Chelativorans sp. AA-79: one gene and its partner. The main gene of each other region encodes a partner of the protein of the gene in region 2 in a complex. Links are inferred from orthologs where the notes say so. Each region holds a gene or a part of one and is shown on either strand. Other genes may lie near its edges. The genes, in order: PVE73_RS20470 and tldD.

The links.
Region 1: the proteins of tldD (region 2) and PVE73_RS20470 are in contact, whole or in part, in a solved structure (PDB 5NJ9), measured with the Escherichia coli proteins. The link is inferred for Chelativorans sp. AA-79 from one-to-one orthologs.

The regions. Positions count from the first base shown.
Region 1 is NZ_CP120361.1:4,185,085-4,199,461, forward strand. What follows is about bases 1,313-4,250. They hold PVE73_RS20470 (TldD/PmbA family protein), read right to left. Parts: upstream 3,482-4,250; coding sequence 2,144-3,481; downstream 1,313-2,143. Other genes in these bases: PVE73_RS20465 (3'(2'),5'-bisphosphate nucleotidase CysQ), read right to left, coding at 1,357-2,151; PVE73_RS20475 (monovalent cation:proton antiporter-2 (CPA2) family protein), read left to right, coding at 3,658-4,250. In the rest of the region: waaA (lipid IV(A) 3-deoxy-D-manno-octulosonic acid transferase), read right to left, coding at 1-175; PVE73_RS20455 (lysophospholipid acyltransferase family protein), read right to left, coding at 172-975; PVE73_RS20460 (DUF4170 domain-containing protein), read right to left, coding at 980-1,231; more of PVE73_RS20475, read left to right, coding at 4,251-5,457; PVE73_RS20480 (patatin-like phospholipase family protein), read right to left, coding at 5,487-6,368; PVE73_RS20485 (pitrilysin family protein), read right to left, coding at 6,491-7,846; PVE73_RS20490 (pitrilysin family protein), read right to left, coding at 7,843-9,201; 16S rRNA (guanine(966)-N(2))-methyltransferase RsmD, read right to left, coding at 9,298-9,858; PVE73_RS20505 (nucleoside deaminase), read left to right, coding at 11,401-11,832; PVE73_RS20510 (hypothetical protein), read right to left, coding at 11,856-12,563; ileS (isoleucine--tRNA ligase), read right to left, coding at 12,691-14,377.
Region 2 is NZ_CP120361.1:3,521,666-3,535,938, forward strand. What follows is about bases 6,982-9,815. They hold tldD (metalloprotease TldD), read left to right. Parts: upstream 6,982-7,607; coding sequence 7,608-9,023; downstream 9,024-9,815. Other genes in these bases: PVE73_RS17240 (invasion associated locus B family protein), read left to right, coding at 6,982-7,293; cobB (Sir2 family NAD+-dependent deacetylase), read left to right, coding at 9,026-9,736. Outside these bases: PVE73_RS17200 (SURF1 family protein), read right to left, coding at 1-744; PVE73_RS17205 (DUF983 domain-containing protein), read right to left, coding at 741-1,127; PVE73_RS17210 (cytochrome c oxidase subunit 3), read right to left, coding at 1,201-2,082; PVE73_RS17215 (cytochrome c oxidase assembly protein), read right to left, coding at 2,084-2,689; PVE73_RS17220 (hypothetical protein), read right to left, coding at 2,696-2,854; PVE73_RS17225 (heme o synthase), read right to left, coding at 2,856-3,788; ctaD (cytochrome c oxidase subunit I), read right to left, coding at 3,864-5,516; coxB (cytochrome c oxidase subunit II), read right to left, coding at 5,553-6,422; more of PVE73_RS17240, read left to right, coding at 6,775-6,981; PVE73_RS17255 (class I SAM-dependent RNA methyltransferase), read right to left, coding at 9,833-11,077; PVE73_RS17260 (TlyA family RNA methyltransferase), read right to left, coding at 11,074-11,829; dxs (1-deoxy-D-xylulose-5-phosphate synthase), read right to left, coding at 12,052-13,998; PVE73_RS17270 (pirin family protein), read right to left, coding at 14,049-14,273. UniProt on the Escherichia coli protein: Metalloprotease involved in CcdA degradation. Suppresses the inhibitory activity of the carbon storage regulator (CsrA).

The DNA of each region.
Region 1 (14,377 bases), 660 kb from region 2 along the record:
TCAGCGGCCCTTCCGGACGCGGTATATCGGACCTGCCGTAACGCTCGTGCCGGCGACTGCGGTCCTCTTTACCCTTGCTGACGCGCCAGGCGACATAGCCGCCGATGAGCGGGAACGCCGCAGCCCCCGCCCAGCGATAAGTGGTGAGAATGGCGCGTGCCCAGCGTTCGCTCATCGACCGTCACGATCAGGGTACGGGGGGTGCCCGTCGACGAGCCGATAGGCGTCGCGCGTCACGCGGTTGAGCGCATCCGTGAGCTGGCGGCGCTTCGCTTCCATCTCCTCGTCGTCGGCGTCGGCTGCCACGAGGATCGGATCGGCCATCACGACCGCGCACCGCCCGAAGGGAAGGTTGATCGTCGTCTTGTCCCAGGTCCGCTCCAGCACCTTGCGCCGGCTGGTGGCGATCGCCATCGGCACCACCGGGCGGCCCGAAAGCCGCGCGAGCGTGACGATCCCCAACCCCGCCTCTCGCGGCGTCCCGTGAGGGATATCGGCGATCATCGCCACGTTGCTGCCGGCCTCGATGGCGCGCTTCAACTGGATCAGCGCAGCGGCGCCCCCCTTCTTCAGCCTTGCCTTGCCTTCACGCCCGCCGGAGCCGCGAACGGCCTTGATATCCATCTTCTCTGCCACGAGCGCGTTGAGCTCGGCATCGGCGCTCTTCGAGAAAAGAGCGACGAGCGGATGCCGGCGCGGCTTGATCGCGGGCGCGAGCAGATGCTGCCCGTGCCAGAGCGCCACGATGGCCGGGCCAATCTCGGCGAACCTAGCATCCACGTCCTGGGAGCCTTCCACGCGCGGGTTGGTGCGCTCCACTATACGGAGCGCAATGGCCATGCCCGAGGCCAACATGTTCTTGACGAAACGGGATTGGGCCAGCGGTTTGCGGATACGCCGCCAGAGCGACTTCAACGGCCGCTCCTGACGCCTCTTCTTCACCGCCATCGACCGGGCGACCGCCCTTTGCGCCATCAACTCACGTCCGCTCGACGCTGCCGGCATCCGGATCGAGCAGGCGGTGCAGATGAACGATGAAATAACGCATATGGGCATTGTCCACGGTTTGCTGTGCCTTTGCCCGCCAGGCGGTCTCGGCGGTCTTGTAATCCCCGTAGATGCCGACGATGTCCAGCGCATCCAGATCGCGAAACTCGGTACCTGTGAGCGACTTCAGCTCGCCACCGAAGACGAGATGAAGAAGCTGCTTTTTTTCCTGATCCTCAGCCATTGGCTCATCTTCCCTTTTTTGGGAGCTTTTGTGGCAAGCCTGCGAAGCAGTCGCCTGATCTAGATTAAATCCGATCCTTTGAAAACCTTTGCATGCAGAATGTGTTACCCGCAGGTTTCCGCCGATCACTCCCTGATATCGGCAACCACGCCGGCCATGATCTCCAGCAAGCGCCCGCTGCCAGCCGCCAGTGCTCCGCGCCTTGGATCCGGACCTGCATAGTGCGGCCGCCGCAGCATGTCGTCGACGACACTTCCGCCTGCTTCTGCAAGGATCACATCGGCCGCTGCGAGGTCCCAATCGTGGGACGCGGGCTTGACGAAAGTGGCATCCAGCCCGCCGCTCGCCACCAGCGCGACGCGATAGGCCAAAGAGGGAACATAAGGATGTGGGGTTACCCGAGCGTAAACTTCAGGCGGAAGCGCCCTCATCATGTTCTTCGGGCCGGCGAGGGAAAACTCGTGTCCGGGCCGCTTCACCGCAATGGGGGCGCCATTCCGCAACGCGCCACCTCCGGAAAAGGCGCTGAAGAACTCGCCCCGCGCCGGACAGTCCAGCACGCCGGCGATGGCGCGCCCCCCCTCGACCACCGCGATGCTCACGCACCAGAAGCTGCGCCCGTCGATGAAGGCGCGCGTGCCGTCGATCGGGTCAACCACAAAGGTGCGCGGTGCGTTGAGCCTGTCCTTGTTGTCCGCCGTTTCCTCCGACAGCCAGCCATAACCCGGCCGCATGGCGAGCAGGGTTTCGCGCAGGAACCTGTCCACCTCGAGATCGGCCTTGCTCACCGGCGACTTGCCCTCCTTCCACCAGACCTCCGGGTCTTGGCGGAAATACCGCATGGCGATCCGGCCGGCATCGCGCGCCGCCTCGGCGATCAGGGAAAGGTCCTGCTCGGCGGTGTTGAGGGCCTCACTCACCGGCAACCGTCATTTCGTCGATGAGCAGTGTCGGCGCGGCGATTCCGTAGTTCCGGTCGAGATCGCTCGCGGGCGTCATGCGCAGGAACATGTCCTTCAGGTTCGACGCGATGGTGATCTCGGACACCGGATAAGCGATCACGCCGTTCTCGATCCAGAAGCCGGATGCGCCGCGGCTGTAATCACCGGTCACGAGATCCACACCGTGGCCGAAGAGCTCTGTCACGTAAAAGCCGTTCTTGATCGAGGCGATCATGTCCTCGGGCGGCGTTTCCCCAGGCTCGATGGCAAAATTGGTGGCCGAGGGGTTGACGGAGGAGGATGCGCGGACGCCACGCCCGTTGGTCTCCAGGCCCAGTTCGCGCGCGGTGGAGGTGGAGAGGAACCAGGCAGTGAGAATTCCCTTTTCCACCGGGGCCAGTCGCTTGCCCGCCACGCCCTCGCCGTCGAAGGGGCGGGAATTCTGGCCGCGCCGGCGAAAGGGATCGTCGGTGACCGTGACGCCGGAGGAGGCAACCTGCTTGCCCATCATGTCGCGCAGGAAGCTCGTCTTGCGCGCGACGGCGGCGCCGTTGACGGCCGAAGCGATGTGGCCGGCGATGCCGCGCGCGACGCGCGGATCGTAGACGACCGGGAAGACGCCGGTCTTCACCCGGCGCGGATTGAGCCGCTTCACCGCCCGCTCGCCCGCCGTGCGACCGATTTTTTCCGGCGTTTCGAGATCTGCGAAGTGGAGACGCGAGGAATAGTCGTAGTCCCGCTCCATCTTCGTGCCTTCCCCGGCGATGACGCTCGCGGAACGGCCGAAGCGCGTTGCCGAATACTGACCGACGAAGCCATGCGAGGTGGCGAGCACGAGGCCGCCGGAGCCCGCGCTCGCTCCGGCGCCGGAGGAGTTCGTGACGCCGGGCACGGCAAGGGCGGCTTCCTCGGCGGCGAGCGCATCCTCCGTCAGACGCTCGGCCGGCACCTCCATGCTGTCGATCAAGTCGAGATCGGCGATGTCGCGCGCGAGCCTCTCGGGCTCGGCGAGGCTCTGATAGGGATCCTCGGGGGAGACCTTCGCCATCGCGACGGCCCTCTCGGCGAGTGCTGCCGGATCGGAGCTCCTCGTGGCGGAAACGCTCGCGACCCGCCGGCCCACGAAGACGCGCAGAGACATGTCGTCGCTTTCGGCCGATTCGGTGCCTTCGACCTTGCCGAGACGCACCGAGACGCTGCTCGAGCGGGAACGCATGACGACCGCATCCGCCGCGTCGGCGCCGGCGCGTTTTGCCGCCTCCACCAGGCTGGCAACGCGATCGAGCAGGGGTTTCTCATCGAGAGACATGGTCGCTCCGGGTCCGGGTTTTCTCGTGGCCGCCGCGCGGCGCCACTTTGACTATGTGGTGGAGGTGAAAGAGTGGGCAAGACATGGACATAAGGAACCATTTATGGTGCCCGAACGGGCAGCGCAATGGCAACGCCTCGCGTGTGCCTCTCAACAGATAGAAACAGGTAGGATGTATGGAAGCGGCCGCCGGAATTTATTATCAGCCACTCCTCCTCCTCGGCGCAGCCGTGATCGCGGCCCCGCTGTTCATGCGGCTGGGGCTCGGCACGATCCTTGGCTACCTCGCCGCCGGCGTCGTGATCGGCCCCATCGCGCGGCTCGTCGTGGATGGGGAAGGGCTCCTGCACGTGGCTGAGCTGGGCGTCGTCTTCCTGCTCTTCCTCATCGGCCTCGACCTCAACCCCTCCCGTCTATGGGCCATGCGGCGCGAGATCTTCGGCCTCGGCCTCGCCCAGGTTCTGGTCACCGGTATCGCGCTGGCGCTCGCCGCCTTCTTCCTGTTCGGCCTGTCGGCTGCGGCGGCGATCGTGATCGGCTTTGGCCTCGCGCTCTCCTCGACGGCCTTTGGCGTGCAGATCATGGAAACGGAGGGCACGATCAACCAGCCATACGGACGCACCGCGATCTCCATCCTGCTCCTGCAGGATCTGGCGATCGCGCCGTTGCTGGCCCTCGTGCCCCTGCTCTCCCCCGGCGGCGAGGGAGCAGCCGACATCACGCTCGGCCGTTTCGTGCTGGCGCTTGCCTGCGTCGCGGCTCTGATCCTGGCGGGCCGGTATCTCCTCAATCCGCTCTTCCGGCTGATCGCGAGCACCGGCGCGCACGAGGCGATGATCGCCGCTGCCCTCCTGGTGGTGCTCGGCTCCGCCACGCTGCTGCAATTCGCCGGCCTGTCGATGGGCCTCGGCGCCTTCATCGCCGGCGTGCTCCTGGCCGACTCCTCCTACCGGCACGAGCTCACGGCGGACGTAGAGCCGTTCCGCGGCATCCTGCTCGGCCTGTTCTTCATGGCCATCGGTCTTTCGCTCGACCTGGAGGTGGTCGTGGAGAACTGGCTGTTGATCGCCGGGCTGGTGCCCCTGATGATGCTCGCCAAGGCGATCCTCGTCTATGGCGTTTGCCGCGTCTTCGGCTGCGACCACAATGCCGCGGTGCGGGTGGCCACACTTCTTCCGCAGGGCGGCGAGTTCGGGTTCGTCCTCTTCACGGCCGCCTCTTCCGCGCTGATCTTTTCTTCCTCGACCGCCTCTCTTCTCATTGCCGTGGTGACGCTCTCGATGGCGCTCACGCCGCTTTCGGTGCGCCTGGGCGGTTATCTGACGCGGGAGGACGAGCGTGAGGAGATGGACGAGTCCTTCGACGGCGCCGGCTCGGACATCCTCATGATCGGCTTCTCCCGTTTCGGGCAGATTGCCTCCCAGATCCTGCTTGCCGGCGGCAGCGACGTGACCATCATCGACCATTCGGCCACGCGCGTGCGGGCGGTCGAGAAGTTCGGCTTCCGCATCTATTTCGGCGATGGAAGACGCAAGGAAGTGCTGGAAGCCGCGGGCATCCGAAAAGCGAAGATCGTGGCCGTCTGCACCAATGTCCGCACGACGACGGATGCCATCGTCAACATGATCAGGTCGGAGTTTCCGCATGTGAAGCTTTATGTGCGCTCCTATGATCGCGCGCATACGCTGGCGCTGCGGGCGCAGGGCGTCGATTACGAGATCCGCGAAACATTCGAATCGGCCCTGCTCTTCGGGCAGCGGTCCCTTCAAGGACTCGGCGCGAGCGAGGAGCTTGCCCAGGCAATCGTCAACGACGTGAGGAGGCGCGATGAGGAGCGGCTCGCCATCCAGGCGGTGGAAGGTCTGCAGGCCGGCGGGGACAAGATGCATGTGCGGCCGGTCACGCCGGAGCCTCTCATCAAACCCGCCCATGAATCCCGCCGGCTCGATGTCGTGTCGGGGGAGAATCCGGGTTAGGGATCGTCAGTGCCCGATCGGCATGCTGCTCACGCCGCATTCCGTTTGAGGACCGTTTCCACGGCGCGTTTCAGCTCGTCCTTGATCGAAGCGGTCTCGGCCATGATCGCGTCCATCTTCAGGAAATCCAGCACGCGGAAACCCGAGATCGAGGGTCTGAGCAGGATGTCGGGCCGCTTCCTCTCCAGCTTCATGGCGATGATGGACTGCATCATGAGCTGGGTCGCTCCGAACATCATCTCTATCGTATTCGGGATCTTGGCCGAGCGCACGGCAGGAACGCCCACCACATCCACCGCTATCAGGATGTCGGCCGCACCCTCCAGGACATCGAAGGGAACCGGATTGTAGATGCCGCCGTCGATGAGCATGCGCCCATCCCGCATGACCGGGCGGAAGACCGCCGGCAGCGCCGCCGAGGCGGCCAATGCCGAGCGGAGTTCGCCGGCCTCGAAAACCGTGAGATGATGGCCGTAATAGTCGGTTGCGGTGACCCGCAGCGGAATCGACAGCTCCTCGAACGTGTCGGGAATTTCCCGCGGCAGGAACTCCTTCAGGATGCGCTCCGCATTGAACTGGCCGAGGCGTATGCCCGTCTCCATCATCTCGGAGAATTTCGCCGGACGGGCGCGCCAGATGCGGGCGGCCACCTCGGAGCGACGGGCGAGGACCTGGCCGGCATAAGCGCGGATGTCCTTGCCGGGCATGCCGGCCGCCATCCCCGCCCCCATGATCGCGCCGATGGAGGAGCCGGAGATCATGACCGGGCGGAGGCCCAACTCGTCCAGCGCCTCGATCACATGGATATGGGCAAGGCCCCGCGCGCCTCCGCCGCCGAAGGCGACAGCGAATGTCGGCCCGGATGGGGCCGGCGACGCGACAATCCGTTTGGCGGGTTTGTGCTCAGTCATTGCCCTTGCCTCTTCGGGCCAACCATGTTCCGCTTCTTGGGTTCCCGAAAACGACATAGCATCCCTGCCGGGCATGCCGCCAGGGCAACGCGGCCCGCGGGAAGCGGACCGCTGGCCCACGCCTAATTTTCAGCCCTCGGCCCCGGGCCGACGATCAGGGTCGTCGGCTCCACGGACAGGAGCCGATCTGCCATTCCCTTCACGTCATCGAGCGTGACTTCGTTGAAGAGCTCCACGCGCTTCTCGACATAGTCCCTGCCCCTGCCGAGCCTCTGCAGGCCCACCAGCGTGCTTGCGATCTGGCTTGTCGAGCTCAGCTGCGAGATCGCGTAGGAACCGATCGCGTATTTCTTGGCGCTGGCGAGTTCCTCCGGCGTCGGACCCTGCTCGACGATCTGGTGAATGACGTCGCGCGCGGTGCTCAGCGTCTCCTGGGCGCGGTCGCTGCCGGTGGCCACGTCCATAACCAGATCGCCCCACTCGGGATTGGCATCGAGATCCGCACTCGCGCCGTAAGTGAGGCCACGCTTCTCACGCAGTTCGGTGAAGAGCCGCGAGGAAAGTCCGCTCCCGCCCAGGATCTCCGCCAGCAGCGTGGCGGGGTAAACGTCAGGGCTCGTCGCGGCGACACCGGGATAGACCATCGTGATGGAGGTCTGCGGGCGATCGTAAGCCTCGCGCACCTCCTCGCCGAAATTGAGCTGCGGCGGCGGGATATCGGCCAAATCCGCCTGCTCCGGAAGGTCACCGAAGACCTGGTCGAGAATGCCCTCCAGCGTGGCGGGATCGATCGCACCCACCACACCCACGATCAGGTTGGACCGCGCGAATAGCTTCCGGTGGAAGGCAGGCAGGTCCTCGCGCGCCACGGCGGCAAGGGTTTCCTCCTCCACAGGCCGGCCGAGCGGATGGTCTCCATAGAGGGTGGCCATGAGCGCCTTGCGGCCGCGGGTGTCCGGATCGTTGCTGTCGGATCTCACGTCGGAGATGGCGAGGGCACGCTCGCGCGTGAATTCCTCTTCGTCGAAACGCGGCGCGGTGACGGCCAGCGAGAGCAGCTCCAGCGGTTCCTCCGTTTCGCCGGCGAGCATTCGCAGCCGGCCCGAGACCAATTCCGGCCCCGTGCTAAAGGAAAGGTCAGCCCCCGTCTCGTAGAGGCGCTGCTGGAACCTGTCGGAATCCAGATCGCCAGCACCATTGTCGAGCAGCGAGGTCATCAGTTCCACCAGGCCTTCCTTGCCCTTGGGATCCTGGTTGCTGCCGCCCAGGAAAGCGAAGGAGATGGCGACGATCGGATCGCTCTGGTCCTCCACCAGCCAGGCCTTGATGCCCTTGGGCGAGGTGACCTCGGCGATGTCGAGGTTCGCGCGGGCGGGAAGGACGAGCGCGAAGAGAACGATGCCAAACGAGAAAGCCCGCAGACAGGCCCGGAGAGGCGCTTTCATGGCGACCGCCATCATGATCCTTTCGTTTCTCATGCCGGATCCTCCGCATCCATGGGCAGGAGGTAGCCAGCGACGCTGCGGTGTATCGAGAGATAACGCTGCGCCACTTCACGGATATTGTCCGCCGTGACCGCGTCGATACGCTCGCGGATCGAGGCGACGTCTTCGAGCGTTCCGCCGAGCATCAGCGTGGTGCCCGCCTCCAGCGCACGCGACATCTGCCGCTCCCAACCGAGAATGAGCTGGCTCGCCAGCACCTTCTTGGCCGTTTCGAGCTCGTGGTCGGAAACGTTCTCGACCGCCATCTTCTTGATCTCCGCATCGACCGCCTGCTCCACCTCGCGCAGCTTGTCGGGGGAAATGGGCGAGGCATAGACGCCGATTTGCGAATAGTCGCGCATGCTGGTGGAGGTCCAGGCTCCGGCGGCGGAAGCGATCTGCTTCTTCACCACGAGTTCCTGGTAGAGCCTGCTGCGCTCCCCTCCTCCCAGGATCGTGCTCAGGACGAGCAGTGCATCCACGTCCTCCTGGTCCTCGCCGAACGGCGCGGGGCCGAACCAGTTGCGCGAGAAGGAAGGAAGCGTGACGCGCGCATCGCGCAGGATCGACGCCTGCTCGACCTTGTGCTCCGGCTCCATCGGGCGCACGCGCGGCGGCAGGTCGGGCCCGCGCTCCAGCTTTCCATATGTCTCCTCGGCAAGCTTGCGCACGGTCTCGGTGTCGACGTCGCCCGCGACCACGAGCACGGCGTTGTTCGGCCGGTAGTAGCGGTCATAGAAGGCCTGGAGCTGCTGCTTCGTCAGGTCCTTGATCTCGTGCATCCAGCCGATCACAGGCGTGCCATAGGGGTGGTTGTGGAAGAGCGAAGCTCCGACTGCTTCACGCAGCATGCCGGAAGGGTTGTTGTCGACCCGCATGAGGCGCTCCTCCATCACCACGCGCCGTTCGGTCTCGATCGCGTCGTCGCTCAGGACGAGGTTGCGCATGCGGTCTGCCTCGAAGGCCATCATCTCGCCGAGCGCACTCGGGGGAACCTGCTCGAAATAGGCGGTGAAGTCGCTGGTGGTGAAGGCGTTCATGCTTCCACCCACGGCCTTGACGGCGGCCTCGAACTCCCCGCTCTCATGGGTCGTGGTGGCCTTGAACATCAGGTGCTCGAAGAAGTGGGCAATGCCCGACTGACCACGCTCCTCGTCCGCCGCACCCGCTTTATAGAAAAGCACGTGAGTTACCACCGGCACGCGACGCTGCGGAATGACAACCACCTGCAGCCCGTTCTCCAGGGAAAACGTCTCCGCCTCGAACGCGCCGGAAGCGGACTGCGCCGATGCCTGAAGGCTTGCCGCGGCAAGAAACAGGAAAGCGGTGAAAAGGGAAAACAATCTCATGCAAATACCCTGTCCAGCCTGAATACCGTAAGGCCGGAACGGGTCTGGCGGCCGGCCTCATCTCTTGGAGCCAGAGGTGTACCACGCATCCTGTGGCTAAACTCTGACAATCCCGCAAAAAGCGAGCGTGCTCGAAGAATAGGTTCGCAGGTCGTGCAGAACAACGCCTTCCGGGGGCTGGAACGGCGTGGCGGCCGCCTCCTCCACCACGATGAGGGCATCCTGCGTCAGCCAGCCGCCCGACAGCGCCGATGCGATCGCCCTCTCCGCGAGCCCCTTGCCGTAGGGCGGATCGGCGAAAACGAGATCGAAGGGCTGCATCGTGCCCACGGGTCCCAGATGCGTCGCATCGCGCCGGAAGATGCGTGTGCGGCCTTGCAATCCAAGGCTTTCGATATTCTCGCGCACCAGCGCGCGGGCGGATGCGTCCTCTTCCACGAACAGGCAATGGCTCGCCCCGTGCGACAGGGCTTCGATACCGAGCGCCCCGCTGCCTGAGAAGAGATCGAGCACCCGCGCGCCCTCGACCGATCCGGGATAGGAATGCTCCAGCACATTGAAGAGCGATTCGCGTGCCCGGTCCGTGGTCGGGCGGATCGCATCACTTTTCGGTGAAGCGAGCCGTCTGCCGCGCAGCGTGCCGCCGACGATGCGCATCGAGCCTCCTTACCGCTTCTTCCTGCCCGGCCCGGGTTTCCCATCCCGCGGCCGCCGCTCGCCGGCAGCCGGCTTTTCAGATCGGCCGCCGCCCGGCCTTGCGGGACGCGACTTCTTCCCGGCGTCGCCGGCGATTTCCTCCGCCCGCTTCTTCCCCACCGGCCGCGCACCCGGCGCCATCCAGACATTGGAAGCGCGCGAACGCCGCTCCAGAGGCATGCGCTCCGGTTTTGCATCGCGCGGGGACCGCTCGAGCCTGGCCCCCCGCGACGGGCGCTCGGGTTTGGAAGAGCCTTCCGGCCGCGCCGTCTTTCCCGAACGCACCGGCCGTTCGTCTTTCCCGTGGCGGGCGGGGCCGGTCTTGCCCTCGAAGCGCGCCGGGCGCTTCGTCTGCAGCCGGTCGCGCGCCTCTTCGCGCCGCTCCTCCCGCTCCCGCTTGCGGTTGATGGGCTTCCGCTCCTGTCGTTCGGCCCTTTCGGCCGGTTTCTGCGCGTCCTCCTCGCCGGGCTTCTTCCGCTCCGCCCGCACTGGCTTGTTGGCGAAGGGCCGCGCGATCGGCGCCTCGAAATTGGCGCCGGCCTCTTCGATCAGCCGATCGCCGAGTTGGTCGCGCAGCATGCGGCCCTTGATCTCCTGGACGGCGCCTTCGGGCAATTCGCCGAGCTGGAACGGCCCGTAGGAGATGCGGATGAGCCTCGTGACGTTCAGCCCCAGCGCCCCCAGCACGTTCTTCACCTCGCGGTTCTTTCCCTCACGCAGGCCGAGCGTGAGCCAGGCGTTCGTCCCCTGCTGCCGGTCGAGCGTTGCGGTGATGGCGCCGTAGAACACCCCGTCGACGGCAATGCCGTTCTCGAGCTCGGCCAGCGCCATCGGGTCGACCTTTCCGTGCACGCGCACGCGATAGCGGCGCAGCCATCCGGTGGACGGCAGTTCGAGGACGCGTGCGAGCCCGCCGTCATTGGTGAGGAGCAGGAGGCCTTCCGTGTTGATGTCCAAACGCCCGATGGTGATGAGCCGCGGCAGGCCTTCCGGCAGGATGTCGAAGATCGTCCTGCGCCCCTCGGGGTCGCGCGTGGTGGTGACAACGCCCGCGGGCTTGTGGAAGAGAAAGAGCCGCGTGCGCTCCGCCTCGGGAATGGGCGTCCCGTCCACCTCGATCCGGTCGGAGGGATGCACGTTGACTGCGGGAGACGTGAGAACGCGGCCGTTCACCCTCACTCGGCCCGCTGCGACCATCGCCTCCGCATCGCGGCGCGAAGCGAGGCCCGCGCGCGCCAGCCGCTTGGCGATGCGCTCACCACCCGCTTCCTCCCCGCGCGGCGCGGCCATCGGTCGGCTCCCCGCATCGGAGCGGACCGCAGCCTTCGCTAGGGTCTTGCCCCTCGTTTTGTCTCGCGGCGCAGCCGAACGCGGGCGTGCCGGTTTGTCTTTTTTATTGTTCATGGTGGCCTGTGCCTTTCAGGGCGGCTAGGTATCAATTCGTCTTCCGTGTTGCGAGCAAAAAGATTGGAACGGCAACAGCCAAGGCATCGTATGAGTTTCATGGACACCGCCCTGGAGGAGGCGCGGGCGGCCGCCGCGCGCGGCGAGGTGCCGGTCGGTGCGGTGGTCGCGCGGGATGGAAAGGTTCTTGCCAGGGCGGGAAACCGCACGCGTGAACTCAACGATCCCACGGCGCATGCCGAGATGCTCGCCATTCGCGCCGCCTGCGAGGCCGGACGCGCGGAGCGGCTGACCGGCGCCGATCTCTACGTCACATTGGAACCTTGTGCCATGTGCGCCGGAGCGATCTCATTCGCCCGCATCCGCCGGCTCTATTTTGCAGCGAGCGATCCCAAGGGAGGTGGCGTGATCCACGGCGGGCGCTTCTTCAGCCAGCCCACATGCCACCACGCGCCGGAGATTTACGAGGGGCTAGGCGAGCGCGAGGCGGCAGCACTGCTCAAGGCCTTCTTTGCCGAGAAGCGGGAGTGACATAACCCCGTCGCTGCCCCATATCACCAAGGCCAGAGCTTACGGAGACCGCCGGACCCGTCGCCCGTGCGCTTGGCGGCGCGTTCCTTCTTTTCCTCGTCCACACCCAGTTCGTCGGCGGGCGCGGTGGGCGCAGGCTGGCGATAGTCGACCGGCGGATCGCTCAGATAGCGCCGGGTGGTGGGGCTGCCCTGGGTTTGCTGCCTGCGCTGCAGATAGGCTTGGCGCTGCTCACGCATCTGCCTCGAAGACAGGATCTCCGGCTTCACCCGGTCGCCCTGGGTGAGCTGAGTGCCCGTCGTCTCCAGCGTCGGGCCGGACCCATCGTTCCCGCTCATATCGCGCACCACGTTCGAGCGGTAGAACGGGTTGTCCTGATTGGCCGTCGCCTCGGCGCGGATACGCGCCAGGCGCTCCTCGGGCGATTCGGGCCAGGCCGGATTGTTCTGCGCCACATCCTCCTGGGGCGGCGGAAGCACAGCGGTGGAAGGCGGTTTCACGATGCCCGGCCGCGGGCCATAGTCTATCGCCTGCTTGTCCTTGGGCCCCACGGAAAGGATACCGGTCACATCTTCCAGAAGCTGCTGATCGGCCGGCTTGCCGGTGCCATAGGTCGGGCTCGTGCAGGCCGACAGCAAAGCGACCGAAACGGCCGCCGCCACCCCGGCCAATCGTTGGGCCGCGCCCCGTTTTCCGCCACAATGGCGTGCGCCGCAGTCAATATCCTTCAACTCAAACTCTCCTCGGCGCAGTTGCCGCCCCTTCGAGTCCTGCCTCTTCGCCGTAAAATCCGACGAGATGATGGCGCATCGACTGGCCGCTTTTAGCGGACGGCCAGCCGTGACGCAATGTCACCTGCTAAATGCGCCCCAGCGCCTTCAGCTCGCGCAGGGCCGCCGCATCGCGGGCGGAGACATCCGGGAACTCCGGATCCGAGCCCACATCGTCAGTGTAACGCCAGGAACGGGCGCATTTCAGCCCGCCCGCGCGCTTGAAGACGACGGCGACGCCCTTCACCTCATCGAGCCTGAAGGCGTCGGCCGGGGCCTGGTCGCTGCGGATCTCGATGCCGCTGGTGATGCACACCTCCGCCATATCCACATCCGACACGGCCTGCCTGAGTTCGGGATCGGTGATGTAGGCCACGGGTGCGGCCTCCAGCGAGGAGCCGATGGTCTTCTCCCTGCGCTCGACCTCCAGCGCTCCGGTGACGACACGGCGCACCTGGCGGACCTTGCGCCACTTCTCCGCCAGCGCCTCGTCCCGCCAATCCGCCGGCACGTCCGGGAACTGCGCCAGATGCACGGACTTGGCGTCCGGATAGCGCTCCAGCCAGGCTTCCTCCGTGGTGAAGGGCAGCATCGGCGCGAGCCAGGTCACGAGACAGTCGAAAAGCTGGCGCACCACTTGGAGCGCGGCCTTTCGGCGGGTGCTCGAGGGTGCATCGCAGTAGAGCGCGTCCTTGCGCACGTCGAAATAGAAGGCAGAGAGTTCCACCACCATGAAATCGATGAGCGCGCGCGTGATGCGTTTGAAGTCGAAATTGTCGTAGCCCTTGCGTACGATCTGGTCGAGCTCGAAAAGCCGGTTGAGCATCAGCCGCTCCAGTTCCGGCATCTCGGCAAGCGGCACCGTCTCGCCGTTATCGTGCGCGAGCGTTCCCAGCATCCAGCGGATGGTGTTCCTGAGTTTGCGGTAGGCATCGATATTGGTCTGCAGGATGTTCTGCCCGAGCCGCTGGTCCTCCCAGTAGTCGGTCGTCATCACCCAGAGCCGCAGGATATCGGCGCCGGATTTCGCCATCACGTCCTGGGGCACAACCGTGTTGCCCAGCGACTTCGACATCTTGCGGCCTTCCTCGTCCATGGTGAAGCCATGGGTGATGACGGCATCGTAGGGCGCACGACCGCGCGTGCCGCAGCTTTCGATGAGTGAGGAATGGAACCAGCCCCGATGCTGGTCCGAGCCTTCGAGATAAACGTCCGCGGGCCATTTCAGGTCGGGCCGGTCCTCCAGCGTGAAGGCATGCGTGGAGCCGGAATCGAACCAGACATCGAGGATGTCCTTCACCTGCGTCCAGCGTTCCGCGTCGTTGCGGCCGGCGAGGAAGCGCTCCCTGGCACCCTCGGCGAACCACGCATCAGCTCCTTCCTGCTCGAAAGCCTCCATGACGCGGGCGTTGACCGTCTCGTCCTTCAGCACTTCGCCGTTCTCGTCCACGAAGACGGCGATCGGCACGCCCCACGCCCGCTGGCGCGAGAGCACCCAGTCGGGCTTGTCTTCGATCATCGAACGCAGGCGCGTCTGCCCCTGAGGCGGCACGAAGCGGGTCTCGTCGATCGCCTTCAGCGACCGCGAGCGCAGCGTGGTGCCGTCGCCCAGGTCCTTGTCCATATAGATGAACCACTGCGGCGTGTTGCGGAAGATCACGGGCTTCTTCGAGCGCCAGGAATGCGGATACTGGTGCTTCAGCCGGCCGCGCGCGAAGAGCATGTCCTTCGCGATCAGCGCGTCGATCACGGCCTTGTTGGCATTCCCCTTCTTG
Region 2 (14,273 bases):
CGGGCGACCGCCTCCCCGCCCGCGGCGGAACCAGGCGACCAGGACGCAGACCAGCGCGAACGCCAGACCATACCAGGTGACGGCATATTGCAGGTGGTTGTTCGGCAGGTTTATGAGGGTCACGCCGCCCACTGGCAAGCCGCCGGGATTGGGCGCGTCGTTCGCATCCACATAAAAGGGATAGACTTCCGCCGGATCGAGACCGGCCGAGCGGGTCATCGCCGCGAGGTCCTTCCAATAGAAGATGTTCTTGGCGAGATCGTTGTCGGGCACGATGAAGGACGGCTTTTCCGCCGGCGCCGTGCGCGCGAGCCCGCCGATCTCGACCGCGCCTTCCACCTGGCCCTCGGCCCGCGTACCAGGGTCTTTGCGGTCATAGGGCACGAAGCCTCGGTTGACGAAGATGTATTTCCCGTTCGCCAGTTCGAGCGGTGTATGCACGAAGAAGCCGGATCGCCCCTCCCAGGTGGCCAGGTAGTGGCGCTCGGCCCCGTGCAGGAACGTGCCGGAAAGCACGGTCGGGCGGTAGTCGATGTCCTCACCGCGATCATAGAGCGCGGCGATCTCGTCGAACGGTACCGGCTGAGAGGCGATCCGCTCGTCTATGCGCTGCAGGAGCCCTTCCTTCCAATGCAGGCGCTGCACCTGCCACGTGCCCAAGGCCAGAAGCAGCAGAAAAACGGGAATGCTGAATGCCAGCAGCACCCAGCTCCGCCGGCCCATCGCCTTTTGCTCGATGCTCATTCGGGTTGATCCAGGCGCCCTTCCGCCGCCTCGTTGCGGTATTGCAGCGCGATCAGGAGCCCCTTGATCAACCGGAGCGCCGTCAGCGACAGCACGAGGATCAGCGGGATCCAGAGCACGAAATGGAGCCACAGGGGCGCATTCGTGGAAACCTCCATCCAGAGCGCCAGCCCGACGACGATGAAACCGATGATGAGGATGACGAAGACGGCCGGGCCGTCGCCGGCGTCCGCGAAGCTGTAGTCCAGCCCGCAATTAGCGCAGCGCCGACCCACCGTGAGAAAGCCGGAGAAGAGCCTGCCCTCGCCGCAGCGCGGGCAGCGGCCGGAAAGTCCGGCGCGGACCGGATCCACCGGTGGCCATACGGCCTTGTCTTCACTCATCACGCACACCTTCAAAAAACAAGGGGCAGCCGCCCTTCCGCGGCCGCCCCTCTGTAGCGAATGAACCCGCTCCTCAGTGCGCGATCGTGGCACCCGCCGACGCCCACACATAGACGAAGGCGAAGAGGAACAACCACACCACGTCGACGAAGTGCCAGTACCAGGCGGCTGCCTCGAAGCCGAAATGCTGCTGCGGCGTGAACTGGCCGGCGATGGCCCTGAGCAGGCAGACCGCCAGGAAGATCGTGCCGACGATCACGTGGAACCCGTGGAAGCCGGTCGCCATGAAAAAGGTCGCGCCATAGATCGAATCGCGGAATGCGAACGGCGCGTGCATATATTCGTAAGCCTGCACGCAGCTGAAAAGCACGCCCAGCGCCACGGTCAGCGCAAGACCGGCGACAAGCCCCCTGCGATCGTCCTCGAGCAGTGCGTGGTGCGCCCAGGTCACCGTCGTGCCCGATAGCAGCAGGATGATCGTGTTGTAGAGCGGCAGGTGGAAAGGATCGAGCACCTCCACGCCATGGGGCGGCCAGGTGCCGCCGGTGAACTCGGCACGGCTCACCTGTACCGGATCGCCGGGAAAAAGGCTGGCATCGAAGAAGGCCCAGAACCACGCCACGAAGAACATCAGCTCCGAGGCGATGAACATGATCATGCCATAGCGCAGATGCAGCGAGACGACCCGCGTATGGTGCCCCTCCTGGCCCTCCTTGATGGTGTCGCTCCACCAGGAGAACATGGTGTAGAGGATGATCAGCAGGCCGATCAGGAAGATCCAGAACCTGGCGCCGGCGAGATCGATGCCCAGCAGCGGGAACGAGTTGCCTTGCGCCGCCTTCATCCAGGCGATGGCGCCCAGCGCCATGATCAGAGCGCCGACGGAGGCGATGAACGGCCATGGGCTCGGATCGATGATGTGATAGTCATGTTTTTTTGCGTGGGCTTCTGCCATTTTATCCCCCGAGCTTCTGGGTCTTTGAAGTATCCGTCGCCGGCGCCTCGACCGCTTCGGGATGCTTCGGATAGAAAGTGTAGGAAAGCGTGATCGCCTTGAGGTTCTTCAATTCGGGCACGTTCACGATCTCCGGATCGACAAAGAACTGGACCGGCATGTCGTAGCTCTGCCCCGGCTCGAGCGTTTGCTCGGTGAAGCAGAAGCACTGGATCTTGTTGAAATAGGCCCCGGCCATCTCGGGCGTCACATTGTATGTGGCCGTGCCGGTGGTGGCCTTGGCCGCCAGGTTCCGGGCCGTGTAGGAGATTTCCTGCGTCTCGCCGATCCTGAGCGTGACCTCGCGCTGCTTGGGCTGGAATTCCCAGGGAACGCCGCTGGTGTTCGCGTCGAAGCGGACGACAATCGTCTTGTCGAGGATCTTGTCGGAATACTGCTCGACGCGCTGGGTCGTGCCGCCATAGCCGGTGACCTGGCAGAAGAGCCGGTAGAGCGGCACGGCGGCATAGGACATGCCCACCATGCCCACGAAAACGCCCGCGCAGACGGCAGCCACGCCGAGGTTCCGACGATCACGCGCGGGTGCGGGTTTTCCAGGGCTCGTCATGTGTCCTCACATCCCCCGGTCGAAAATGCCGGGCCCGAGCTTCAATATGCTGCCCAGGTACACGATGATCACGAAAGCGGCCAGCGCCAGGGCAATCGCGATCGAGCGGTTGCGCCGCGCCTTGAGCTGGGCCTCCGTCGGCTTCACGCGGTCCTCCTCGGGCATCTCAGCCTCCGAACCGCGCGAAAAGCCCGTCGCAGAGAAGGGCGGCGAAGATGGCGAAGAGATAGACGACCGAATAGCCGAACAGCGCCTTCTCCGGGCGCATCGATCCATCCGCCCCCCTGCCCGCCAGAACGCGCCAGGAATACCAGACGAAGGCCGCGCCCAGCGCCGCGGCCACGACGCCGTAGCGAAGGCTCGCAAAGCCGAGCACCGCGGGCAGCACGCCGCTGACGGCAACCAGCACGGCATAGACGAAGATCTGCCGGCGCGTGGACGCGGCCCCCGCCACATTGGGCATCATCGGGATGCCGGCACGGCCATAGTCACTGCTCTTGAAGAGCGCCAGAGCCCAGAAGTGAGGCGGCGTCCAGAGAAAGATAATCAGGAAGAGAACCAGGCTCTCGACGCTGACTGTCCCCGTTATCGCGGCCCAGCCCACGACCGGCGGCAGCGCGCCCGCCGCCCCGCCGATGACGATGTTCTGCGGCGTCGAGCGCTTCAGCCACATCGTGTAGACCACCACGTAGAAGAATATGGTGAAGGCGAGCAGGCTCGCCGCCAGCCAGTTGGCCATCAGGCCGAGCGTCATCACCGCGAAGGCGGAAAGGAAGAGGCCGAAGCCGAGCGCCTCGCCCGGGGCCACGCGGCCGGCGGGCACCGGCCTGCCGGCCGTGCGCGCCATCACCGCGTCGATATCGGCGTCATACCACATATTGAGCGCGCCGGACGCCCCCGCGCCGACCGCGATCGCCAGGATCGCGATCAAGGCCAGGAACGGATTGAGACTGGCCGGGGCGAGCACCATTCCCACAAAGGCCGTGAAGACGACGAGCGACATGACCCGCGGCTTGAGCAGCGCGATGAAGTCGCCGGCCGTCGCCTCGGAAAGGCGCACTGCGTCCTCATGAATGTGCTCGCGCTCGACCAGTGTCATCTGTCCCGTTGTCTTTCCGGTTCTGCCCATAGCTAGCGCGGCCGGGACGTCGCTCCAGGCCGCGCGTTGTTTTCCCTAGCGGATCCTCGGCAGCTCTTCCCACTGGTGGAAGGGCGGCGGGGAAGGAAGCTGCCATTCGAGCGTGGTCGCACCCTCGCCCCAAGGATTGGCACCCGCCACACGCTTCTTCGCGAAGGCCTCGACGACGCCGTACAGGAACACCAGGACGCCGATGGCCGCGAGATAGGAACCGTAGGAGGAAACCTGGTTCCAGCCGGCGAAGGCATCCGGATAGTCGATGTAGCGGCGCGGCATGCCCGAGAGGCCCAGGAAGTGCTGCGGGAAGAAGATGAGGTTCACGCCGATGAAGGTGATCCAGAAATGCAGCCGGGCGACGAAGGAGTTGTACATGTAGCCGGTCATCTTCGGGAACCAGTAGTACCAGGCGGCGAAGATGGCGAAGACGGCGCCCATGGACAGCACGTAGTGGAAATGCGCCACGACATAGTAGGTGTCGTGCATCGCCCGGTCGAGGCCGGCATTGGCGAGCTGCACCCCCGTCACACCGCCGACGGTGAAGAGGAAGATGAAGGCGATCGCCCACAGCATCGGCACGCGGAAGGAGATGGAGCCGCCCCACATGGTGGCGATCCAGGAGAATATCTTCACGCCGGTGGGGATGGCGATGACCATCGTGGCGAAGACGAAATAGCGCTGCGTGTCGAGGGACAGGCCCGTCGTGTACATGTGGTGCGCCCAGACCACGAAGCCGATCGCGCCAATGGCCACCATCGCATAGGCCATGCCGAGATAGCCGAAGACGGGCTTGCGCGAGAAGGTCGCGATGATGTGGCTGACGATGCCGAAGCCCGGCAGGATGAGGATGTAGACCTCGGGATGGCCGAAGAACCAGAAGAGATGCTGGTAGAGGATCGGGTCACCGCCACCAGCCGGCGCGAAGAAGGCCGTTCCGAAATTGCGGTCCGTCAAGAGCATGGTGATGCCGCCGGCCAGCACGGGCAGGGACAGAAGCAGCAGGAACGCCGTGATCAGCACCGACCAGGCGAAGAGCGGCATCTTGTGCAGCGTCATGCCCGGGGCGCGCATGTTGAAGATGGTGGTGATGAAGTTGATGGCGCCGAGGATGGAGGAAGCGCCGGCGATGTGCAGGGCCAGAATGCCCATGTCCACCGCGGGACCCGGCTGACCTGCCGTCGAGAGCGGCGGGTAGAGCGTCCAGCCCGTGCCGGCGCCGAAGCTGCCCGGAGCGCCGGGCACGAACATGGACAGGAGCATCAGGATGAAGGCGGGCGGCAGCAGCCAGAACGAGATGTTGTTCATGCGCGGGAAAGCCATGTCCGGCGCGCCGATCATGATCGGCACCATCCAGTTGGCGAACCCGCCGATGAGCGCCGGCATCACCATGAAGAAGATCATGATCAGGCCGTGAGCGGTGGTGAAGACGTTGTACATCTCCTTGCCGGCATCGATGGCGGCGGCGCCCTCGTAGCCGTAGACCATGGAGGCAAGGCCGTGGAAGATCTGGATGCCCGGCTCTGCGAGCTCCCAACGCATCATCACCGACAGGAAACCGCCGATGACGCCCGCAATGATCGCGAAGATCAGGTAGAGCGTTCCGATATCCTTGTGGTTGGTGGAGTAGACCCAGCGGACCCAGCCCTTCGGCCTGTGGTCGTCGTGGTCGCCATATGCTGCAGCGCCTGCCATATCCTACCGCTCCAATTATCCCCGGATCGCCCGCCGTTACTCGGCCGCGGCGATCTTGTCCTCTTCCTTGCCACTGTCGATCGACGCCATCAGCGCGCGGTTGGCGCCCGCCAGGTCTTCGTGCGCGGCTGCGTACCAGGTCTGGAACTGCTCCTGCGAGACGACGCGGATCGCGATCGGCATGAAGGCGTGATCCTTGCCGCAGAGCTCCGAGCATTGTCCGTAATAGAGGCCTTCGCGATCGGCCTTGAACCAGGTCTCGTTGATGCGGCCGGGCACCGCGTCGACCTTGATGCCGAAGGACGGCATGGCGAAGGAATGAATCACGTCGCTGCCGGTCACCAGCACGCGCACGGTGGTGTCCACCGGCACGACCACTTCGTTGTCCACCGCCAGGAGGCGGGGATACTGGGCGATGTCCTCCTTGCCGGCCTCGGCCCGGTCACCGTCCTGCAGGAGCAGCGAGGTGAAGCTCAGCGGGTTTTCCGGATCCTGGTACTCGTAATCCCAGTACCACTGCACGCCGGTGGCCTTCAGCGTCAGCGCGGGCTCCTCGTCGGGCGTGTACTGCCGGGTGAGGAGCTGGAAGGAGGGAACGGCGAGGAACAGGAGCACCACCACGGGCCCGACGGTCCAGAGGACCTCGATGAGCGTGTTGTGGCTGGTGCGCGACGGCACGGGATTGGCGCCAGCGCGGTAGCGGATGATGCACCAGGCAAGCAGCGCCATCACGAGAAGCACGATCGGGGCGACGAACCACAGCGTGTATCTCTCGAACCAGACGATCTCTTCCATGATGCTCGTGGCGGCATCCTGGAACTGCATCTCCCAAGGTGCCGGCTGTGCCGCCAAAGCACCGGTGGCGGAAAGCGACAGCGCCCCAAGGCCTGCTGCAAATCTCTTCATCACCCTCGTCATCTCCCGATCAACGCGCCTCCTGCAGCCGCTTTGCATGCCGTATGGCAAAATGCGGCGGCGCGGGAAAGCCCTGTTGAGATTCCTGGCTCTTATCGGCGCGTTCAAATCATACTCTCTTCGGAACCGCAAGAAAGGCATCTTGCCTCAGATGCGGCATTTTTGCGCTGGCGGCAGGCGCGGGCGCCGATTGACGGAGAAACCGGACCGCGCCCCAGTTCCGTCCGATTCCTGGGGAAATGTGTCGCGCAAACAGACAGGCTGCGTCGATCCGGCAGCGCCGCCCTTCCTGCCGGGCGCGCGCCGCGATAGATTGGCGCGATTCGAGAGAAAGCGAGGTTCCATGCCTCTGTTGGCACGTGTGGCGGCAATCGCCCTGACCCTGGCCGCGGCCCTGCCCGCCGCGGCCCAGCAGCAGCAGCCGCAACAAAACGGCAATGTGCGCTCCACACATGGCGCGTGGTCGATCGTCTGCGACACGCCCGCGGGCGCTTCGAGCGAGCAGTGCGCGATGATGCAGAACGTCGTGGCGGAGGACCGGCCGGAAGTGGGCCTCTCCGTCGTCGTGCTGCGCACGGCCGACGACAAGGCCGAGATCCTGCGTGTGCTTGCGCCGCTCGGCGTGCTGCTTCCCAACGGGCTCGGCCTCAATGTGGACGGGAAGGATATCGGCAGGGCCTACTTCGTGCGCTGCTTCCAGGACGGCTGCTACGCCGAGGTGATCCTGGAAGAAGAGCTGCTGGAAACCCTGCGCACCGGAGAGTCTGCCACCTTCATCGTCTTCCAGACGCCGGAGGAAGGGATCGGAATTCCCGTCGACCTCAACGGCTTCGGAGAAGGCTTCGACGCACTGCCGCGATAAATCGCGCCAAGGGCATTTCCGCCGCCTCGTGATCGGCTTGGGGCTGGATCAACCCGTCTCTTCTCTCTACATGTGTAGGGCCACGGTCCATCAACTTGATCGCCGGTAGCGTGGGACGGTTCAGGCATGGATCCTCGGGTCAAGCCCGAGGATGACGAAGGCAGAAAGGTTTCCGCTAATCGCCAACGCCGGAGACTTGCGGAGACCTCCTTGTCCTCGTCATCCTCGGGCTTGACCCGAGGATCCATGCCTGAACATCGACACGCCGCCAGCGTTTCAAACAAGAGCCGTGGGTAAATCAGAGGATACCGCCCATGCCCCGTTCCCTCATCGAGTCCTTCGACTGTTCGCCCGAGAAGCTCAAGTCCCTCGTCTCGGAAACCATCTCGGGCGCGGATGACGGCGAGTTGTTCATGGAATACCGCGAAGGCGAGGCGCTGGTCTTCGACAACGGAAGGCTGAAGACGGCGAGCTTCAACACCGACCAGGGCTTCGGCCTGCGGGCGGTCGCCGGCGAGGCGACGGGCTACGCCCATGCGAGCGAGCTTTCGGAGGCAGCGCTCAGGCGGGCGGCCGACGCCGTTGCCGCCGTCAAGCAGGGCTATTCCGGCACGCTTGCCGCGCCGCCCGCGGGCACGAATCAGCGTCTTTACGGCGAGGAAAACCCCATTGCCGCTCCCGGTTTCGAGGAGAAGGCCAAGCTCCTGCAGGAGATCGACGGGTGGCTGCGCGCCAAGGACCCGCGCGTGCGCCAGGTGACGGCGTCGCTCGCCGCTTCCTGGCAGCATGTGGAGATCCTGCGCGCCGATGGGCAGCTTGCTCGCGACATCCGCCCGCTGGTGCGCATGCACGTCTCCGTGGTCGTCGGTGATGGCGACCGGCTGGAAAGCGGCTCCTACGGGATGGGCGGCCGCAAGGGCTTCGGCGAGTTCGTCGCCGAAGATTCGTGGCGTTTCGCTGCCGGAGAGGCATTGCGCCAGGCACTGGTGAACCTGGAAGCCGCCCCGGCGCCCGCCGGCACCTTCGACATCGTGCTCGCCAATGGCTGGCCGGGCGTGATGCTGCACGAGGCGGTGGGCCACGGGCTCGAGGGCGACTTCAACCGCAAGAAGACCTCCGCCTTCGCCGGCCTGATGGGCGAGCAGGTGGCAGCCAAGGGCGTGACCGTGGTCGATGACGGCACGATCGGCGAGCGGCGGGGCTCGCTGACCATCGACGACGAGGGCACGTCCACCAACCGGACGGTGCTGATCGAGGACGGCAAGCTGGTGGGCTACATGCAGGACCGCCTGAATGCCCGCCTGATGGGCATGCGGCCGACCGGCAATGGCAGGCGCGAATCCTACGCGCATGTGCCCATGCCGCGCATGACCAACACCTACATGATGGGCGGCGACAGGACGCCGGAAGAGATCCTCGCATCCGTGAAGAAGGGCATCTATGCCGTCTCCTTCGGCGGCGGGCAGGTGGACATCACCTCCGGCAAGTTCGTCTTCGACTGCACCGAAGCCTATATGATCGAGGACGGAAAGGTGACCCGCCCCATCAAGGGCGCGACACTCATCGGCAACGGGCCGGACGCGATGAAGCGGGTCTCCATGCTCGGCAACGACATGAAGCTCGACACCGGGATCGGCACCTGCGGGAAGGCGGGCCAGGGCGTGCCGGTGGGCGTGGGCCAGCCGCATCTCAGGATGGACCAGATGACGGTGGGCGGCACGCAGGCGTGACCATGGCGGGTTCCGTCATCATCCTGACCGGGGCCGGAATCTCAGCCGAATCGGGTGTGGACACGTTCCGCGACAAGAACGGCATCTGGTCGCGATATGATCTTCGTGAGGTCGCGACACCCGAGGGGTTTACCGCCAATCCGGCGTTGGTGCACGCCTTCTACAATGATCGCCGCAGCCAGTTGCCGCGGGTCGAGCCCAATGCCGCCCATTTCGCCCTCGCCGAGCTCGAATGCCTGCATCGTGGCAGCGTGCTGGTGGTTACCCAGAATATCGATGATCTGCACGAGCGCGCCGGATCTAAGAACCTGATCCACATGCACGGGGAATTGGCGAAGGCGCTCTGCGCCCGATGCGGCGCGCGCCACGAATGGCGGGGGCCGCTTTCCACGGACCTTTCCTGTCCGGGATGCGGGATCCCGGGTGCGCTCAGGCCCGACGTCGTGTGGTTCGGCGAGATGCCCTATCACATGGACCGCATCTACGAAGCGCTGTCCACCTGCGACCTCTTCCTGTCGATAGGCACGAGCGGCAGCGTCTATCCGGCAGCGCAATTCGTGGAGGAAGCCGCCCGTGCAGGCGCGCGCACGGTCGAACTCAACCTCGAACCGTCGGAGAACGTCTATAGCTTCGATGAAGCCGTTCACGGCCCCGCCAGCAAGATCGTGCCCGCCTATGTGAATCGCATCCTTTCTGGCGGAACAGAGGTCTAGACAACCAGACCAATCCTCCTGAAGTGCATGCGCTCGCCGCCGCTCTACCTCTTCGTTTCTACTGCTTCTGAATCGCCGGGTGATTCACCGGCTGCTTCAGCCGCGCTGTTTCCCGCGCTCCAGCAACGCCACCACCTCCACATGCGGCGACCAGAGGAACTGGTCGATGGGCGTGATGCTTACGACGCCGTAGCCGCCTTCGACGAGAATCGCGAGATCTCGCGCCAGCGTGCCGGGATTGCAGGAGACGGCGGCGACGCGCGCGACGGTCGAGCGCGCGATCTGGCGGCACTGGGCCTCGGCTCCGGCGCGCGGCGGATCGAACACCAGGCCGTCGAAACGGTCGAGATCCTTGGCAGAGAGAGGCCGGTTGAACAGGTCGCGCTTTTCCACGGAGACCGGCTTCAAGCCGATGGCGCGTTTCGCCGCTTCCTCCAGCGCCGCGAGAGCCGCGGCGTCTCCCTCGGCCGCATGCACGCGCGATTCGCGGGCCAGGCGCAGCGCGAAGGTGCCGCTGCCGGCAAAGAGGTCCGCGACATGCTTCGCGCCCTTGAGATGCGCGGTGACAAGGCCGGCCATCGCCTGCTCCGCCTGTTCCGCCGCCTGCAGGAAGCCGCCTGCGGGAACGGCCACCGGCACATCGCCGAACAGCACCACCGGCCTTTCGCGCTCCACCAGCACTTCGCCGCCGACGGAAAGCCGTGCGAATCCCCTGGCAAGGACGAGATCCACCGCCTGCCGGCGTTTACGCTCGCCAAGCCTCTCCGCCGCGCCCTCGGTCGCGATGTCGAGGCCCGTCCGGGTGGCGGTGACCGTGACGTGGAACGGCTTCGGCCCCATCGCGATCAGAGCCGCCAGCGCACGCAGGTCGGGAAGGGCCGCGACGATCTGCGGTGCCGCGACCGGGCAGGACTCGATCTCCACGATCCGGTGGGATTGCGCCGCATTGAAGCCCAGAAGAGCGCGCCCGCCTGCCGCCCGCGCCGTGAAGGTGACGCGCCGGCGGGAGGCGGGCGGGCAGAGGACGAGCGATTCAACATTTTCGGGAAGGCCCCGGGTCCGGAGTGCGCGCACCACCTTTTCGCGCTTCCATTCCGCATAGGCCGCTGGCGCCATATGCTGCACCGAGCAGCCGCCGCACACGCCGAAATGCGGGCTCGCCGGATCGACCCGAACAGGTGACGGCTTTTCGACCGCCAGCAGGGTCCCGCGTTGCTTCTCCACGTGGGCGAGGACTTCCTCGCCGGGTAGCGCGAAGGGCACATAGACCGGGCCCTCCGGCGTATGCGCAACGCCGTCGCCCTGCGCGCCCAACGCGTCGATGGTGAGACGGACGCTCATGCCTTCCGCCCGGCCAGCAGGAACTCGCGGTTGCCGTCGCCACCCTCGATGGGAGACGGGGCAAGGCCGATGTTCCGCCAGCCTTGGTTGGTCCCGAGCCACGCGGCGATGTCGCGGGCGATCTCCTCCGCCATCTGCGGCTCGCGCAGGAGCCCGCCTTTCCCGATCGCCTCGCGGCCTGCCTCGAACTGCGGCTTGACGAGGAAGAGCCCCTGTGCGCCCTGCCCCGCCATTTCGAGCGCCGGCGGCAGCGCGAGCTTCAGCGAGATGAAGCTGACGTCGGAGACGAGGAAATCCGGCCTGCGGCCACCGATCGCCTCGAGCGTGAGATGGCGGGCGTTCACGCCTTCGAGGCAGGTGACGCGGGAATCCTCGCGCAGCCTCCGGTCCATCTGGCCCGTGCCGACGTCGATGGCCGTGACATGCGTTGCACCACGTTCCAGAAGCACCTGCGTGAAGCCGCCTGTCGAGGCGCCGACATCGAGAGCCTCCGCGCCCTTGGGATCGAGGCCGAAAGCATCGAGCCCGTGGACGAGCTTCAGCGCCGCACGTGAGACATAGCGGCGGGCCGGGTCGTCGACCGCGATTTCCACATCGGCGGCAACGGCTTGGCCGGGCTTCTCCGCCATCATGCCCCCCACGCGAACCGTACCGCGCAGTACGGCATCCCGGGCCCGCGCCCGGGTCTCGAATATCCCGCGCTCGACCAGAAGCTGGTCGAGGCGGATGCGGGAGGAGGTCGGTGCAGCCATGGACTGTTCAATGAATGATGGGGCATCGCATAGCAAGCTGGGAGGTTTACCCCTCACTTGTGCTACGCCGTCGCTTCCGCAAAATGATTGCGTTGGCGATCGGCAGAGAGGTCGATGCAAGCGTTATCTCTCCCCTTGTGGGAGAAAAAGCGATTTCGACATCTTAGCCAGAGCGAAGCGGAGGCTAAGTGTTAGAAATCGCAAGTGAGGGGCAACGTGCCCTCACGCCCGCGCCGCCTGCTCCGTCTGCCCGAGCGCGGCGAAGACCGTGCGCACGATGCCGGCGGCGTCGAGCCCGGCATCGGCGTACATCTTCTCCGGCTTCGCCTGATCCATAAAGAGATCCGGCATCACCAGCGGGCGAACCTTGAGCCCGTTTTCCAGGAGGCCGCCATGGGCGAGGAAATGCAGGACATGCGCGCCGAAGCCGCCGATGGAACCCTCCTCGACCGTCACGAGCACCTCGTGCTCACGCGCAAGGCGCGTGACGAGACCGGCGTCGAGCGGCTTGGCGAAGCGTGCGTCGGCAACGGTGGTCGAAAGCCCGGCAGCTTCCAGCTCGTCCGCCGCCTTCAGGCATTCGGCGAGCCGCGTGCCGAGCGAAAGGAGCGCGATCTTGCTGCCTTCGCGGAGGATGCGGCCCTTGCCGATCTCGAGCACCTCGCCGCGCTCCGGCATCGCCACGCCCACGCCTTCGCCGCGCGGATAGCGGAGGGCGATCGGGCTCTCGTCATGGACGGCGGCCGTGCGCACCATGTGCTTTAGCTCCGCCTCGTCGGCGGCCGCCATCACCACCATGTTGGGCAGGGTGGCGAGATAGGTGACGTCGAAGGCGCCGCAATGGGTGGCGCCGTCGGCCCCCACGAAGCCGGCGCGGTCGATGGCGAAGCGGACCGGCAGGTTCTGGATCGCCACGTCGTGCACCACCTGATCGTAGCCGCGCTGCAGGAAAGTGGAATAGATGGCGGCGAAAGGACGGTACCCCTCGCTCGCAAGGCCGGCCGCGAAGGTCACCGCATGCTGCTCGGCGATGCCCACGTCGAAGATGCGCTCGGGGAACTCCTTGCCGAAAAGGTCGAGGCCGGTTCCCGACGGCATGGCCGCCGTGATGGCGACGACGCGCTCGTCCTCCCGCGCTTCCTGGACAAGGGCCTGGGCGAAGACCTTCGTATAGCTCGGCGCGCCCGCAGGCGACTTCGCCTGGGCGCCGGTGATGACGTCGAACTTGGCGACGCCGTGATATTTGTCCGCAGCCGCTTCGGCCGGCGGGTAGCCCTTGCCCTTCTGGGTGACCACATGGATCAGCACCGGGCCGGTGCCGTGGTCGCGCACGTTGCGCAGCACCGGTACGAGCGCTTCCAGGTCATGGCCGTCGATCGGGCCGATATGGAAAAATCCCATCTCTTCGAAGAGCGTGCCGCCCGTCACGTAGCCGCGGGCGTGCTCGACGGCGCGGGTGATGGCGCGGTCGACGGCCCTGCCCAGATGGGAGGTGAGCTTCTTGCCGACGTCGCGGATGCCCTGATAGGTGCGGCCGGAGGCGAGACGCGCCAGATAGGTGCTCATGGCCCCGGTGGGCGGCGCGATCGACATGTCGTTGTCGTTGAGGATGACGATCAGCCGAGCGTCGAGCGCGCCGGCATTGTTCATAGCCTCGTAGGCCATGCCGGCCGAGAGCGCGCCATCGCCGATCACGGAGATCACGTGCCGCTGCCCGCCCGACAGATCGCGCGCCACGGCCATGCCGAGCCCGGCTGAAATGGAGGTTGAAGAATGGGCGGCGCCGAAGGGATCGTATTCGCTCTCGGCGCGCTTGGTGAAGCCGGACAGCCCCCCCTCCTGGCGCAGCGTACGGATGCGGTCGCGCCGGCCGGTCAGGATCTTGTGCGGATAGGCCTGGTGGCCAACGTCCCAGATCAGCCGGTCATGCGGGGTGTCGAACACATGGTGGAGCGCCACCGTAAGCTCGACCACGCCCAGGCCGGCGCCAAGATGCCCGCCCGTCTGCGAGACGGCGTCGATCACCTCCGCGCGCAACTCCTCCGCAAGCCGCGGCAGGTCCTCCTCGGGGATCTGCTTCAGGTCGGACGGGAAGCGGATGCGATCCAGTAGCGGCGTTTCGGGCGGCGATTTGACACCCTGCCGGTTCTCATCTTGGGTCTTGGACATAAGCTCTCGCGTGGCTGAATTGTGGTCGCAGGGGCGCCTTCCCGCACGTCTCATTGCTCGGGCAAGGGCACGAATTCCTCCTCGTCGCCCGGCACGATGTCGAAGCGGCCCGTGCGCCATTCCTCCTTCGCCTGCTCGATGCGTTCCTTAGAGGAAGAAACGAAATTCCACCAGATATAGCGCCGCGAGCCAAGGGCTGCACCACCAAACAGCATAAAATGTGCGCCTGTTCCCGTGCCGACCACGATCTCGTCTCCCGGACGGAACACGAGCAG